DNA from 3 places in the Enterococcus faecium genome. Region 2 is predicted to be linked to each of the others. Evidence: a T-box and tRNA genes for the amino acid it is inferred to sense, from the RefSeq annotation. Region 2 holds a T-box; the other regions hold tRNA genes.

Region 1 (3,285 bases), 260 kb from region 2:
CTTTTTCTCAATACGAAATTGCTCCTGGTTATATGGGTACACCAGAATTTGTCATTCCTAAGTCCGTGACAAAAACGATTTTGGCATCGGAAGATTATTTGGATCATTAGACGAGAAGTAGTTGCGACTAGCAGTTTCAATTTTCAAGTAAGTACAAGTAAATAATAAGAAGAGAAAAAGAGAAAGAAGAGATATAGTGAAAAGAAATTATTTAGTTATCAGTATTATTGCTTTATCCGTGCTTTTGTTTTTCGAAATTACTTCGGTGGCCTCCTTGATCACCGAAGTAAAAGGACAAACACACTCTTCGGAGCATTCGTCACAATCTTTCAAACAATCAGAACAATCAACCATTAAAAGCCAATCAACTGAAACAGCTAACGTCAAAGAAGCCATTCAAGAATCAGCGGAAAAGGTACAAAGTCAGTCATCACAATCAACACAAGACAGTACAGAAGCAATCCAAGACCCGACTGTCAAAAGCGTCGCAATCAGCTTTGATGATGGACCAGGAGCGACCACAACGCCGCAGCTTCTGCGAATCTTAAAAGAAAAAAACGTGCATGTCACTTTTTTCGTCTTAGGAGAAAATACGGCGCAGCATCCTGAAATCGTGAAGCAGACAGCTGAAGCAGGGCACGAGATTGGCAATCACACATACGATCATCAGAATCTGGCCATTCTTTCTGCCCAGTCGATGACGGAGGAAGTGACGAAAGCAGACACTGAGATCAAAAAAGTCACTGGCAAAACCCCCGCTTTTGTTCGTTCGCCCTATGGTTCTGTCACGAATGTAGGGGCAACGATCATCCAGCGACCGATCATCGAATGGTCTGTTGATTCAGAAGATTGGAAGACAAGAAATCCTGATTTGATTTTGCAGAAGATCCAAGCAACAGTATACGATGGGGCAATTATTTTATTCCATGATATCTATCCTGAAACGATTCGTTCCGTTCCTCAAGTGATCGATTATCTGAAAGAGCAAGGCTATCGCATCACGACAGTTGGCGATTTATTAGGGCATCCAACGGCTGTCGAGAACTATTATGGCAGAAACGATCATCGGCCAGTTCAGTAAGTGAGACAAGTATCTTTAATAAATAACACATTTTAATAAGTAGTTGAACACATAACTACCTTACTTGCAAAGACTTAACAATATCTATACAGATACAACAAAAAACTGTCCACCAATTCTCTTTGGCGGACAGTTTTCACTTAAAAATAAAGAAGCAACTATTCGTAAATTATGCTAAAATAGCAGTAGAACGCGTCCTGAGGGAATCGAACCCCCGTCTCAAGAACCGGAATCTTACGTGATATCCACTACACTAAGGACGCAAGTACTGGGATAATTGTAACTAAACAGATAAAAAATTACAAGGGGATTGGACAAAAAAATGAAATTTGAGCAAAATTTTTCACAAAAACAGCAGCAGACACAGAAACTAGCCATGACGCAACAGTTGCAACAGTCCATCCAAGTTTTACAATATAACAGTGAGGAGCTGTTGGCATTCGTTGAGAATCAAGCAATGGAAAATCCATTGGTGGAAGTTGTTGAGCCGGAATGGCAGCCAGATTACATAAAAGCTTCTTCATCTTCTTATGAAGGAGAAGAGACAAATTACCTAAATCAGATTCCTGATACAAAAGGGTCTTTATTTGATTCATTGATCGAACAAGTCCATTTGAATTACCGAGATACTTTTTTGAGGAAAATCGTTCTTTATCTTGTAGAATACATCGATTTGAACGGATTTTTGACGATTAGTTTAGAAGAAGCCGGAAAAGAGATTGGAGCTACGCCTATCCAAATGCTCGATGCGTTGACTCTGATTCAGCAATTAGAACCAGCTGGAGTAGGTGCACGTAGTTTGCAAGAATGTCTCATGCTTCAAACAGAACGAGATGATTATGCGCCGGAATTAGCTTATATCGTGTTGGAAGAATGTTTTGAGGAACTGGTGGAGCGAAAATGGAAAGAAATCGCACAACGTTTTTCTGTTGATCTACATGCTGTTCAGCAGATATTCGACTATTTACAAACGTTGAGTCCAAGCCCTGGCCGGATTTTCGACCGTAGCAGCGAATTGTACATTATTCCTGATGTCCGGGTATTAGTGGACGACGATAAAAATGTACAAGTTATCTCAAACCGAAAAAATCAGCCAAATATACGCTTTCAAGAGAGTTACTTCAAACAAATGTCACAACAAGCAGATAAAGAAACTGAAAATTATTTAAAAGAACGGAAACAGGAATTCGAATGGTTGAAGAAAACGATCCTCCAACGTGGGGATACAATTTTGCGGGTTGCTCAAGTCATTGTTTCCCGGCAAAAAGCTTTCTTTATCGACAAGGAACGTCCAATCAAGCCTCTTACGTTAAAGGAAGTTGCAACTGAGATAGATGTGCATGAATCCACGGTCAGTCGTGCAGTCAACGGGAAATATTTGGAAACAGATTTCGGTGTATTTGAATTAAAAAAATTTTTCACTACACGAATTCCTACGAATAGTACAGAACAGACAGAAGACCTTTCAGCAGATACAGCGAAGAAAAAGCTGCAGGAATTAGTCGATCAAGAAGACAAAAACAAGCCGTTGTCGGACCAGAAATTGGTTGAATTGCTGAAAAAAGATGAGATAGCGATCTCAAGACGAACAGTAGCAAAATATCGTGATTTATTAGGAATCCCGAGTTCATCAAAAAGAAAACGTTATGATAACTAATCAGTCAAAAGACTAGAAAAAGTATTTCACTTTTTCTAGTCTTTTTAGTTGAAAAACGAGAGCAAAACTGTTAGACTTACAGTCGTGAGGTTGAGATTTCCCTTTATTGATGTGAAATTCGAATAGTTAATTTCTTTTTTTATCGTATATGGGTCGTTTTAAGTCTACATTGGACGTAAAGTGTCCAACTAAGGAGATCGCTATGCTGGATGAAATAAAAATGATTGAATCTGTTGCACCAGATATTATCGAAGTGTTGCAAGAACGCTATAAAATTTTACGAAATATCTATTGGATGCAGCCGATTGGGCGTCGAAGTTTATCGGAAAGTATGGGGATCACAGAACGAGTCTTACGAACAGAAACAGACCTTTTGAAAAATCTGAATTTGATCGACACCTCAAAAAGCGGTATGACGCTGACAACTAAGGGCGAAGAAGTTTATCAAAGCCTTGAAAACTTCATGGATCAGCTTTTAGGTACGCATCAAACCGAACAACAGTTGGCAGAATATTTTGGTAACCAACGCTGTATCGTTGTTTCAGGA
Region 2 (3,285 bases):
TCAAATTGTTGAAACCTTACCAAATCAATATGGAAATGGTAGAAAAAACACACAACACAGATCGTTTGATCTTCTTGCACTGCTTGCCAGCTTTCCATGATACAAACACTGTTTACGGTGAACAAATGAAAGAACGCTTTGGCATCACTGAAATGGAAGTAACAGATGAAGTCTTCCGCAGCAAATATGCTCGTCAATTTGACCAAGCAGAAAATCGTATGCACTCAATCAAAGCGATCATGGCAGCAACATTAGGTAACTTGTTTATCCCTCGCGTTTAAGCATAACCACATTCATCTCACGAAAAAACGAGTCAGCATTGAGGGAAAATCACAAAACGCTGGCTCGTTTTGTTATCTAGAAAATTCGGTAGAACTGAAGAAAGGACGAATGAAATGGCCAAACGAAAAGTAGTTGTCGCTTTAGGGGGTAATGCAATCTTGTCTACGGATGCAAGTGCAAAAGCCCAACAAGAAGCGTTAATGGAAACAGCAAAGTATTTAGTGAAATTTATCGAACAAGGAGATGAATTGATCATCTCCCACGGAAATGGTCCGCAAGTCGGTAACCTATTGATTCAGCAGCAAGCTGCTGATTCTGAGAAAACACCGGCAATGCCTTTAGATACATGTGTTGCAATGACAGAAGGATCTATCGGTTACTGGTTACAAAATGCCATGGGCGAAGTACTGAAGGAAAAAGGGATCGATAAAGATGTGGTTTCTTTAGTCACTCAAGTTATTGTGGATGAAAATGATCCTTCATTCAAAAATCCAAGTAAACCAGTCGGTCCATTCTACACGGAAGAAGAAGCCAAAGAACAAATGAATGCTGACTCCACTGTGACATTCAAAGAAGATGCTGGACGTGGATGGAGAAAAGTAGTCGCTTCCCCTAAACCCATCTCGATTAAAGAAGCACGTGTCATCGAAACGCTGGTCGATCAAGGAGTTATCACAGTCTCTGTTGGTGGCGGTGGGATTCCTGTTGTAGAAACAGCTACTGGATTAGAAGGACGAGAAGCCGTAATCGATAAAGATTTTGCTTCAGAAAAATTAGCCGAAATCATCGATGCGGATTTGCTGATCGTATTGACAGGAGTAGACAATGTGTATGTCAATTACCAAAAACCAGATCAAAAGAAATTAGAAACTGTTACTGTTTCAGAAATGAAACAATACATTGATGAAAAGCAATTTGCTCCAGGAAGCATGCTTCCGAAAGTAGAGGCAGCTATTGCATTTGTTGAAGCAAAACCAAACGCTAAGGCAATCATCACTTCTTTAGAAAATATCGAGAATCTTTTAGCTTCTGAAGAAGGAACGATTATCGTAGCTGATTAATTTGTTAAGTCTTTCGTATTTACGAAATGATTTATAGCTATCCAGGTGGTATTTCTTCTCCTTTAGGCCATCTGGATTGTTTTTTTATCAGAAACGACTAGCCTTTCGTTTTTTTTTCTGATATAATTCAAGAAAGTTTAATAAGACTAAGATTTGTTGAACAAGAGAGTACTTGTATCATTCTTGGCTAGCGAATTCGGAAGTGGTGGAAGCCGAATGAAGAAGATACAACGAAGCGCACTTGGAGAATTCTGTTTTAAACAGACGGTCGTCTACCGATATCAGATGGAGCTGGTCCTTTTTTAGGACAATTGGAGTGGTACCGCGGGAAATCTCGTCTCTAGTGATGGCATACTAAGTATGCCGTCGCTAGAGATTTTTTTTGTTTAACAATCAAGGGAGCACTTTAGGAGGAATAAAGATGAATAATAAAGATCTTGTCGCAAAAGCTGTCTATGACGCTGTCAAAGATGATTTAACACTGGAACAAGTCGAACAATTACTAGAAAATCCAAAATCAGCTGAACACGGAGATGTTGCATTTCCAGCCTTTTCATTAGCAAAAGTTTACCGAAAAGCGCCACAGCAAATCGCTGCAGATTTAGCAGAAAAAATCGATTCTGCCAACTTTGAAAAAATCGAAGTTGTCGGACCTTACTTGAACTTTTTCATGAATAAAGAACTTATCAGCAAAAAAGTTTTGCAAACAGTAGTGAAAGAAAAAGAACATTATGGGGATAGCAATATCGGGAATCAAGGAACAGTACCAATCGACATGTCTTCTCCTAATATTGCCAAACCAATCTCAATGGGACATTTGCGTTCGACAGTTATCGGTAATTCGATCGGTTTCATTATGGAAAAAATCGGTTATCAGCCAATCCGCATCAACCATTTAGGTGACTGGGGAACACAGTTTGGAAAACTGATCGTCGCTTACAAAAAATGGGGTACAGAAGAAGCTGTTAAAGCAGAACCAATCAATGAATTGCTTCGTTTATATGTCCAATTCCATGAAGTAGCTGAAACAGAACCAGAATTAAATGAAGAAGCTCGTGCTTGGTTCAAACGTCTGGAAGAAGGCGATGAAGAGGCTATTCAATTATGGCAATGGTTCCGTGATGAATCGATGAAAGAATTCAATAAAATCTATGATCTGCTGGAAGTACGTTTCGATTCGTTGAACGGTGAAGCTTTCTACAATGACAAGATGGATGAAATCGTCAAACTTTTAGAAGAAAAACATTTGCTGAACGAGGATAAAGGTGCAGAGATCGTTGACCTATCTGCTTATGACCTGAATCCAGCGTTGATTAAGAAGTCAGACGGTGCGACACTATACATTACACGTGACTTAGCTGCTGCATTGTACCGTAAACGTACTTACGACTTCAAACAATCTCTATATGTAGTAGGGAATGAACAAAGCTATCATTTTAAACAGTTGAAAGCTGTCTTGAAGGAAATGGGCTTTGACTGGTCTGACGATATGCGCCATATTCCATTTGGTTTGATCACGCAAGGTGGTAAAAAATTATCAACTCGTAAAGGAAAGATCGTCTTATTAGAAGAAGTATTAAATGAAGCAATCCAATCTGCTAAAGAACAAATCAGCGAGAAAAACCCTGATTTGGAAAACAAAGATGCTGTAGCTAAACAAGTTGGGGTTGGGGCAGTCATTTTCCACGATTTGAAAAACGATCGACTGAATACATTTGACTTTAACCTGGAAGAAGTTGTTCGATTTGAAGGAGAAACTGGACCTTATGTGCAATATACACATGCTCGTGCAGTCAGCCTGTTGGAAAAAGCAGGATTTGTCCCTTCAGAAACAGCAGACTATGCATTGAATGACGATACCAGCTGGGAAGTGGTTAAATTAGTTCAAAAATACCCTGAAACGGTCTTGTCTGCTGGGGAAAAATACGAACCGTCAGTGATT
Region 3 (3,285 bases), 890 kb from region 2:
CAGATTTGATGGCCACGCTTGTACGGGCGATGGCCGCAGTAGCAGGAATCCCGCCAAAGAAAGGAAGCAACAGATTTCCAATTCCTTGCGCCATTAATTCTTGATTGCTATCTAAGGGCTTATTTGCCATTCGGCCAGCCGAAGCACCACATAGCAAGCTTTCAATCATTCCTAATAAAGCAATGCTAATAGCTGGAACTGCCACTTGTTGCAAGGCAGAAAAGCTAAAATCTCCCATATTCAAACGATTACTACTGATCAATGTTTGTGGAATCTTACCCACAGTTGCTACTGGTAAATGGAACAATAGCATAACTGCTGTTGCCAAAATGATAGCCAGCAGCGAACTAGGCATTCGTTTCGCCCATTTTTTTGGATAGATAAACATCCCTAAAATGACTAGCCCTCCCATGATCAAAGAGGCTGTGTTTATCGGAAATCCTATCGTTTGATAACTACTTAGTTTTTCAATAACGTTTGTACCTTCCGAGTGAACACCAAATAAATTATCGATCTGACCTAATGCAATAATGATAGCAATACCTGAAGTAAACCCCGTAATTACGGGTGCTGGGATAAAAGAAGTCAGTGTTCCTAATCGGAAAAGTCCTGCTGCAAGTAAAAATAGACCCGCTAAAAAAGTAGCAAGCAATACACCTTGCATTCCCTTTGTTGCCGCAATAGACATCAAGATAGCTGCCATCGCACCTGTCGGACCTGATATTTGATAAAAACCGCCTGATAAACCGCCAATAACGATACCGGCAATGATAGCCGTAATCAAACCTGCGGCCGCATCAGCTCCGCTTGATACCCCAAAAGCCAAGGCTAAAGGCAATGCTACAGCAGCTACTGTGATCCCAGCCAAAAGATCTTTCTGAAATCTTGAAAGATCATAACCTGAAAATTCTTTTTTTAGTGAGGAAACATAATTTTTGAACACCTATCTAACTCCTTTTTCATGAAATTTTCTAAAATACCATTCATTAGAATATCATATTTCATGAGATAAAGTAATATTTTTCACAAAGTTTCCTGTTAGATAAATTCTTATTTTTTCTATATTTATAAGAAAATAGAAAGCAATGCCAACAGAGCTAGCCCACCTTGTTTGAGTAAAATCCAACGATCGCTAGTCAAACTGCCATATAATGCAACAAAAAAAATAGATATTAATAGCATACTTGTGATTTCTTTAGATGCGGAAGAAAGATAAGCTCCATAAAGTAGTCCCACTCCTAATAGTCCATTGTACACTCCTTGGTTCTTAAACAATGTTTGAACAGATTTTCTGCTTAACTCTTCTTTACTCATTTTAAAAACCCTACTTGTCGTGTCAGAATCAGTTCTCACCGTTTCGATATACATGATATAAAAAAATTCAATTGCAACTAGAGTCACTAAAATTTTAGATAGTATCGTCATATCTTCTTCCTCTTTTCTGATGAGTTTTATTTTTTTGCTCCTTATAATTGTACTCGATAAGGATGTTTTTTTATTTTATTTGCCTTTGAAAACAAACAATATTGGCACAAAAAACAAAGAAAAACCGTTAGAAACCTCAGTTTCTAACGGTTTTTTAGCGTCACAGGAGGGATTCGAACCCCCGACCGTCCGCTTAGAAGGCGGATGCTCTATCCAGCTGAGCTACTATGACAAGAATCAGCGGAACATCAATAATTATAGATAATTAAATTGCTTCTGTCAATACGAAATAGTTATTTAATTAGCAAATAATGAATTATTTTGGCCCAACTACTAAATCAATCTTTTAAAACGAGACATTCTCCTTCAGCTGTTCTAAGGTTATCAATTGAAAACAGGAGCTACATTGACTTCATGCTACTCCTGTTTATTTAGATTTCCTGTATCCTTTAATTGACTTACAAATATAGAAACTTTTACATCAAGTTCGAATTGAGCCCTCAATTCAATCGATTATCTACAGGCTGCCATAATCATGTATCACAACTCGATTGTTTCTGATTCCTTTGTCATTAAGATCACACCATCACCTAATGGCAAGATTGTCGATGTCAAATCGGGATGATCCATCACAACACGAAGAAATTCATTTAATTTACGATGGATAGCTCGTTTGCCACGGGGAATCTCTTCATCTGGGAGCAAGATCGTTCCTCCTTGGAAGATGTCATCTACCATCAAAACGCCACCTTTTCTTAACAAACGTAAGCATTCAGGTAAAAATTCAATATATTTTGATTTTGCACTATCCATAAAAATAAAGTCATACGGACCAGACAACTCCGGCAAGATATCTGCTGCTTGACCTTCAAGCAAAGTCACTTTATCTGTCAGTCCTAGACGTTCATAGTTTTTTTTAGCTTTCTCGATCATGACATCGAAACGATCAATTGTCGTAACATGAGCGTTTTCTCCGATTGTCGTGGCCATGACACTTGATGAAAAACCGATAGCTGCTCCGATCTCCAAGATTCGTTCAGGCTGAAGCTGTCCAAGTAAAAATTTCAAAAATACAACTGTTTCATGGGGAATAACTGGTACTTCTGCTACATGAGCTTCTTCTTCCAGTTTGCCTAGCTCACCCGGTAATTTTTTTTGCTGGGTACGCATAAAATCCAATAGTTCTTCTTTGACTACAGGACGATGCATCATTTCATTGCGCATACTACTCCTCCTCTTCACACATTATACGAACAACTGACTAAATCTACAAGCTGCATGAGTGTTTTCTCGTGTTTCATGTTCAGAAGAGTCGTTGGATCTCTGGAATACATTTATGTTTTTAACATTCTTACAAAAATTTCTGTGTTCGTCTCCGCTTCTTTTTCAACTCTACAAAGGTATTCCATGCTGTGATTCCTGTTAGGCAAAAAGCAATCGTAAAGAATAACCCCTGAATCCATGCAAATGCCGTTTTTGAAAGGACTAGTCCAATATATGGAATCTGAAAGATGGGACTACCGATAATATTTCTCTTTTTTACTACTCCAGGCTCAATATAAGTCTTTGTATCAGCTTTTGTATAAAAATCTTCGTGGTTGTTTTCAACGGCTATTACGCGACGCGTCGAGATTTTTTTTCCTGAATTTTCATAATATGTAATAATATCTCCGACTAAAATCTCATTTGTATTTTTCGGTCGTACATATATCAGATTTCCTTGTGCATAATATGGACTCATTTCTTTGTCCTCAATAATATAAGGAGTCAAACCAAAAATTCGGGGAACCAAGACGACGAGAAGAATAAGAATTAAAAATATAATCAACGTTATAGAACTTATAAAAGTTATTTTTTTGT

The links. A T-box is a leader RNA that pairs with one kind of tRNA and senses whether it is charged. The one in region 2 lies ahead of argS (arginine--tRNA ligase), so its partner is inferred to be a tRNA-Arg.
Region 1: it has a tRNA-Arg gene. The T-box ahead of argS (arginine--tRNA ligase) is inferred to sense a tRNA for this amino acid. The anticodon was not compared.
Region 3: it has a tRNA-Arg gene. The T-box ahead of argS (arginine--tRNA ligase) is inferred to sense a tRNA for this amino acid. The anticodon was not compared.

What each region holds. Positions count from the first base shown of each region.
Region 1 is NZ_CP118955.1:720,068-723,352, forward strand. It holds gene PYW34_RS03350 (RsiV family protein) at 1-110, shown strand, start outside; gene PYW34_RS03355 (polysaccharide deacetylase family protein) at 197-1,081, shown strand; tRNA gene PYW34_RS03360 (tRNA-Arg) at 1,273-1,344, opposite strand; gene rpoN (RNA polymerase factor sigma-54) at 1,404-2,738, shown strand; gene PYW34_RS03370 (sugar-binding transcriptional regulator) at 2,887-3,285, shown strand, end outside.
Region 2 is NZ_CP118955.1:975,145-978,429, forward strand. It holds gene argF (ornithine carbamoyltransferase) at 1-281, shown strand, start outside; gene arcC (carbamate kinase) at 396-1,343, shown strand; T-box leader at 1,491-1,688, shown strand; gene argS (arginine--tRNA ligase) at 1,765-3,285, shown strand, end outside.
Region 3 is NZ_CP118955.1:1,868,272-1,871,556, forward strand. It holds gene PYW34_RS09130 (SulP family inorganic anion transporter) at 1-943, opposite strand, end outside; gene PYW34_RS09135 (DUF1304 domain-containing protein) at 1,066-1,425, opposite strand; tRNA gene PYW34_RS09140 (tRNA-Arg) at 1,584-1,657, opposite strand; gene PYW34_RS09145 (O-methyltransferase) at 1,966-2,649, opposite strand; gene PYW34_RS09150 (signal peptidase I) at 2,777-3,285, opposite strand, start outside.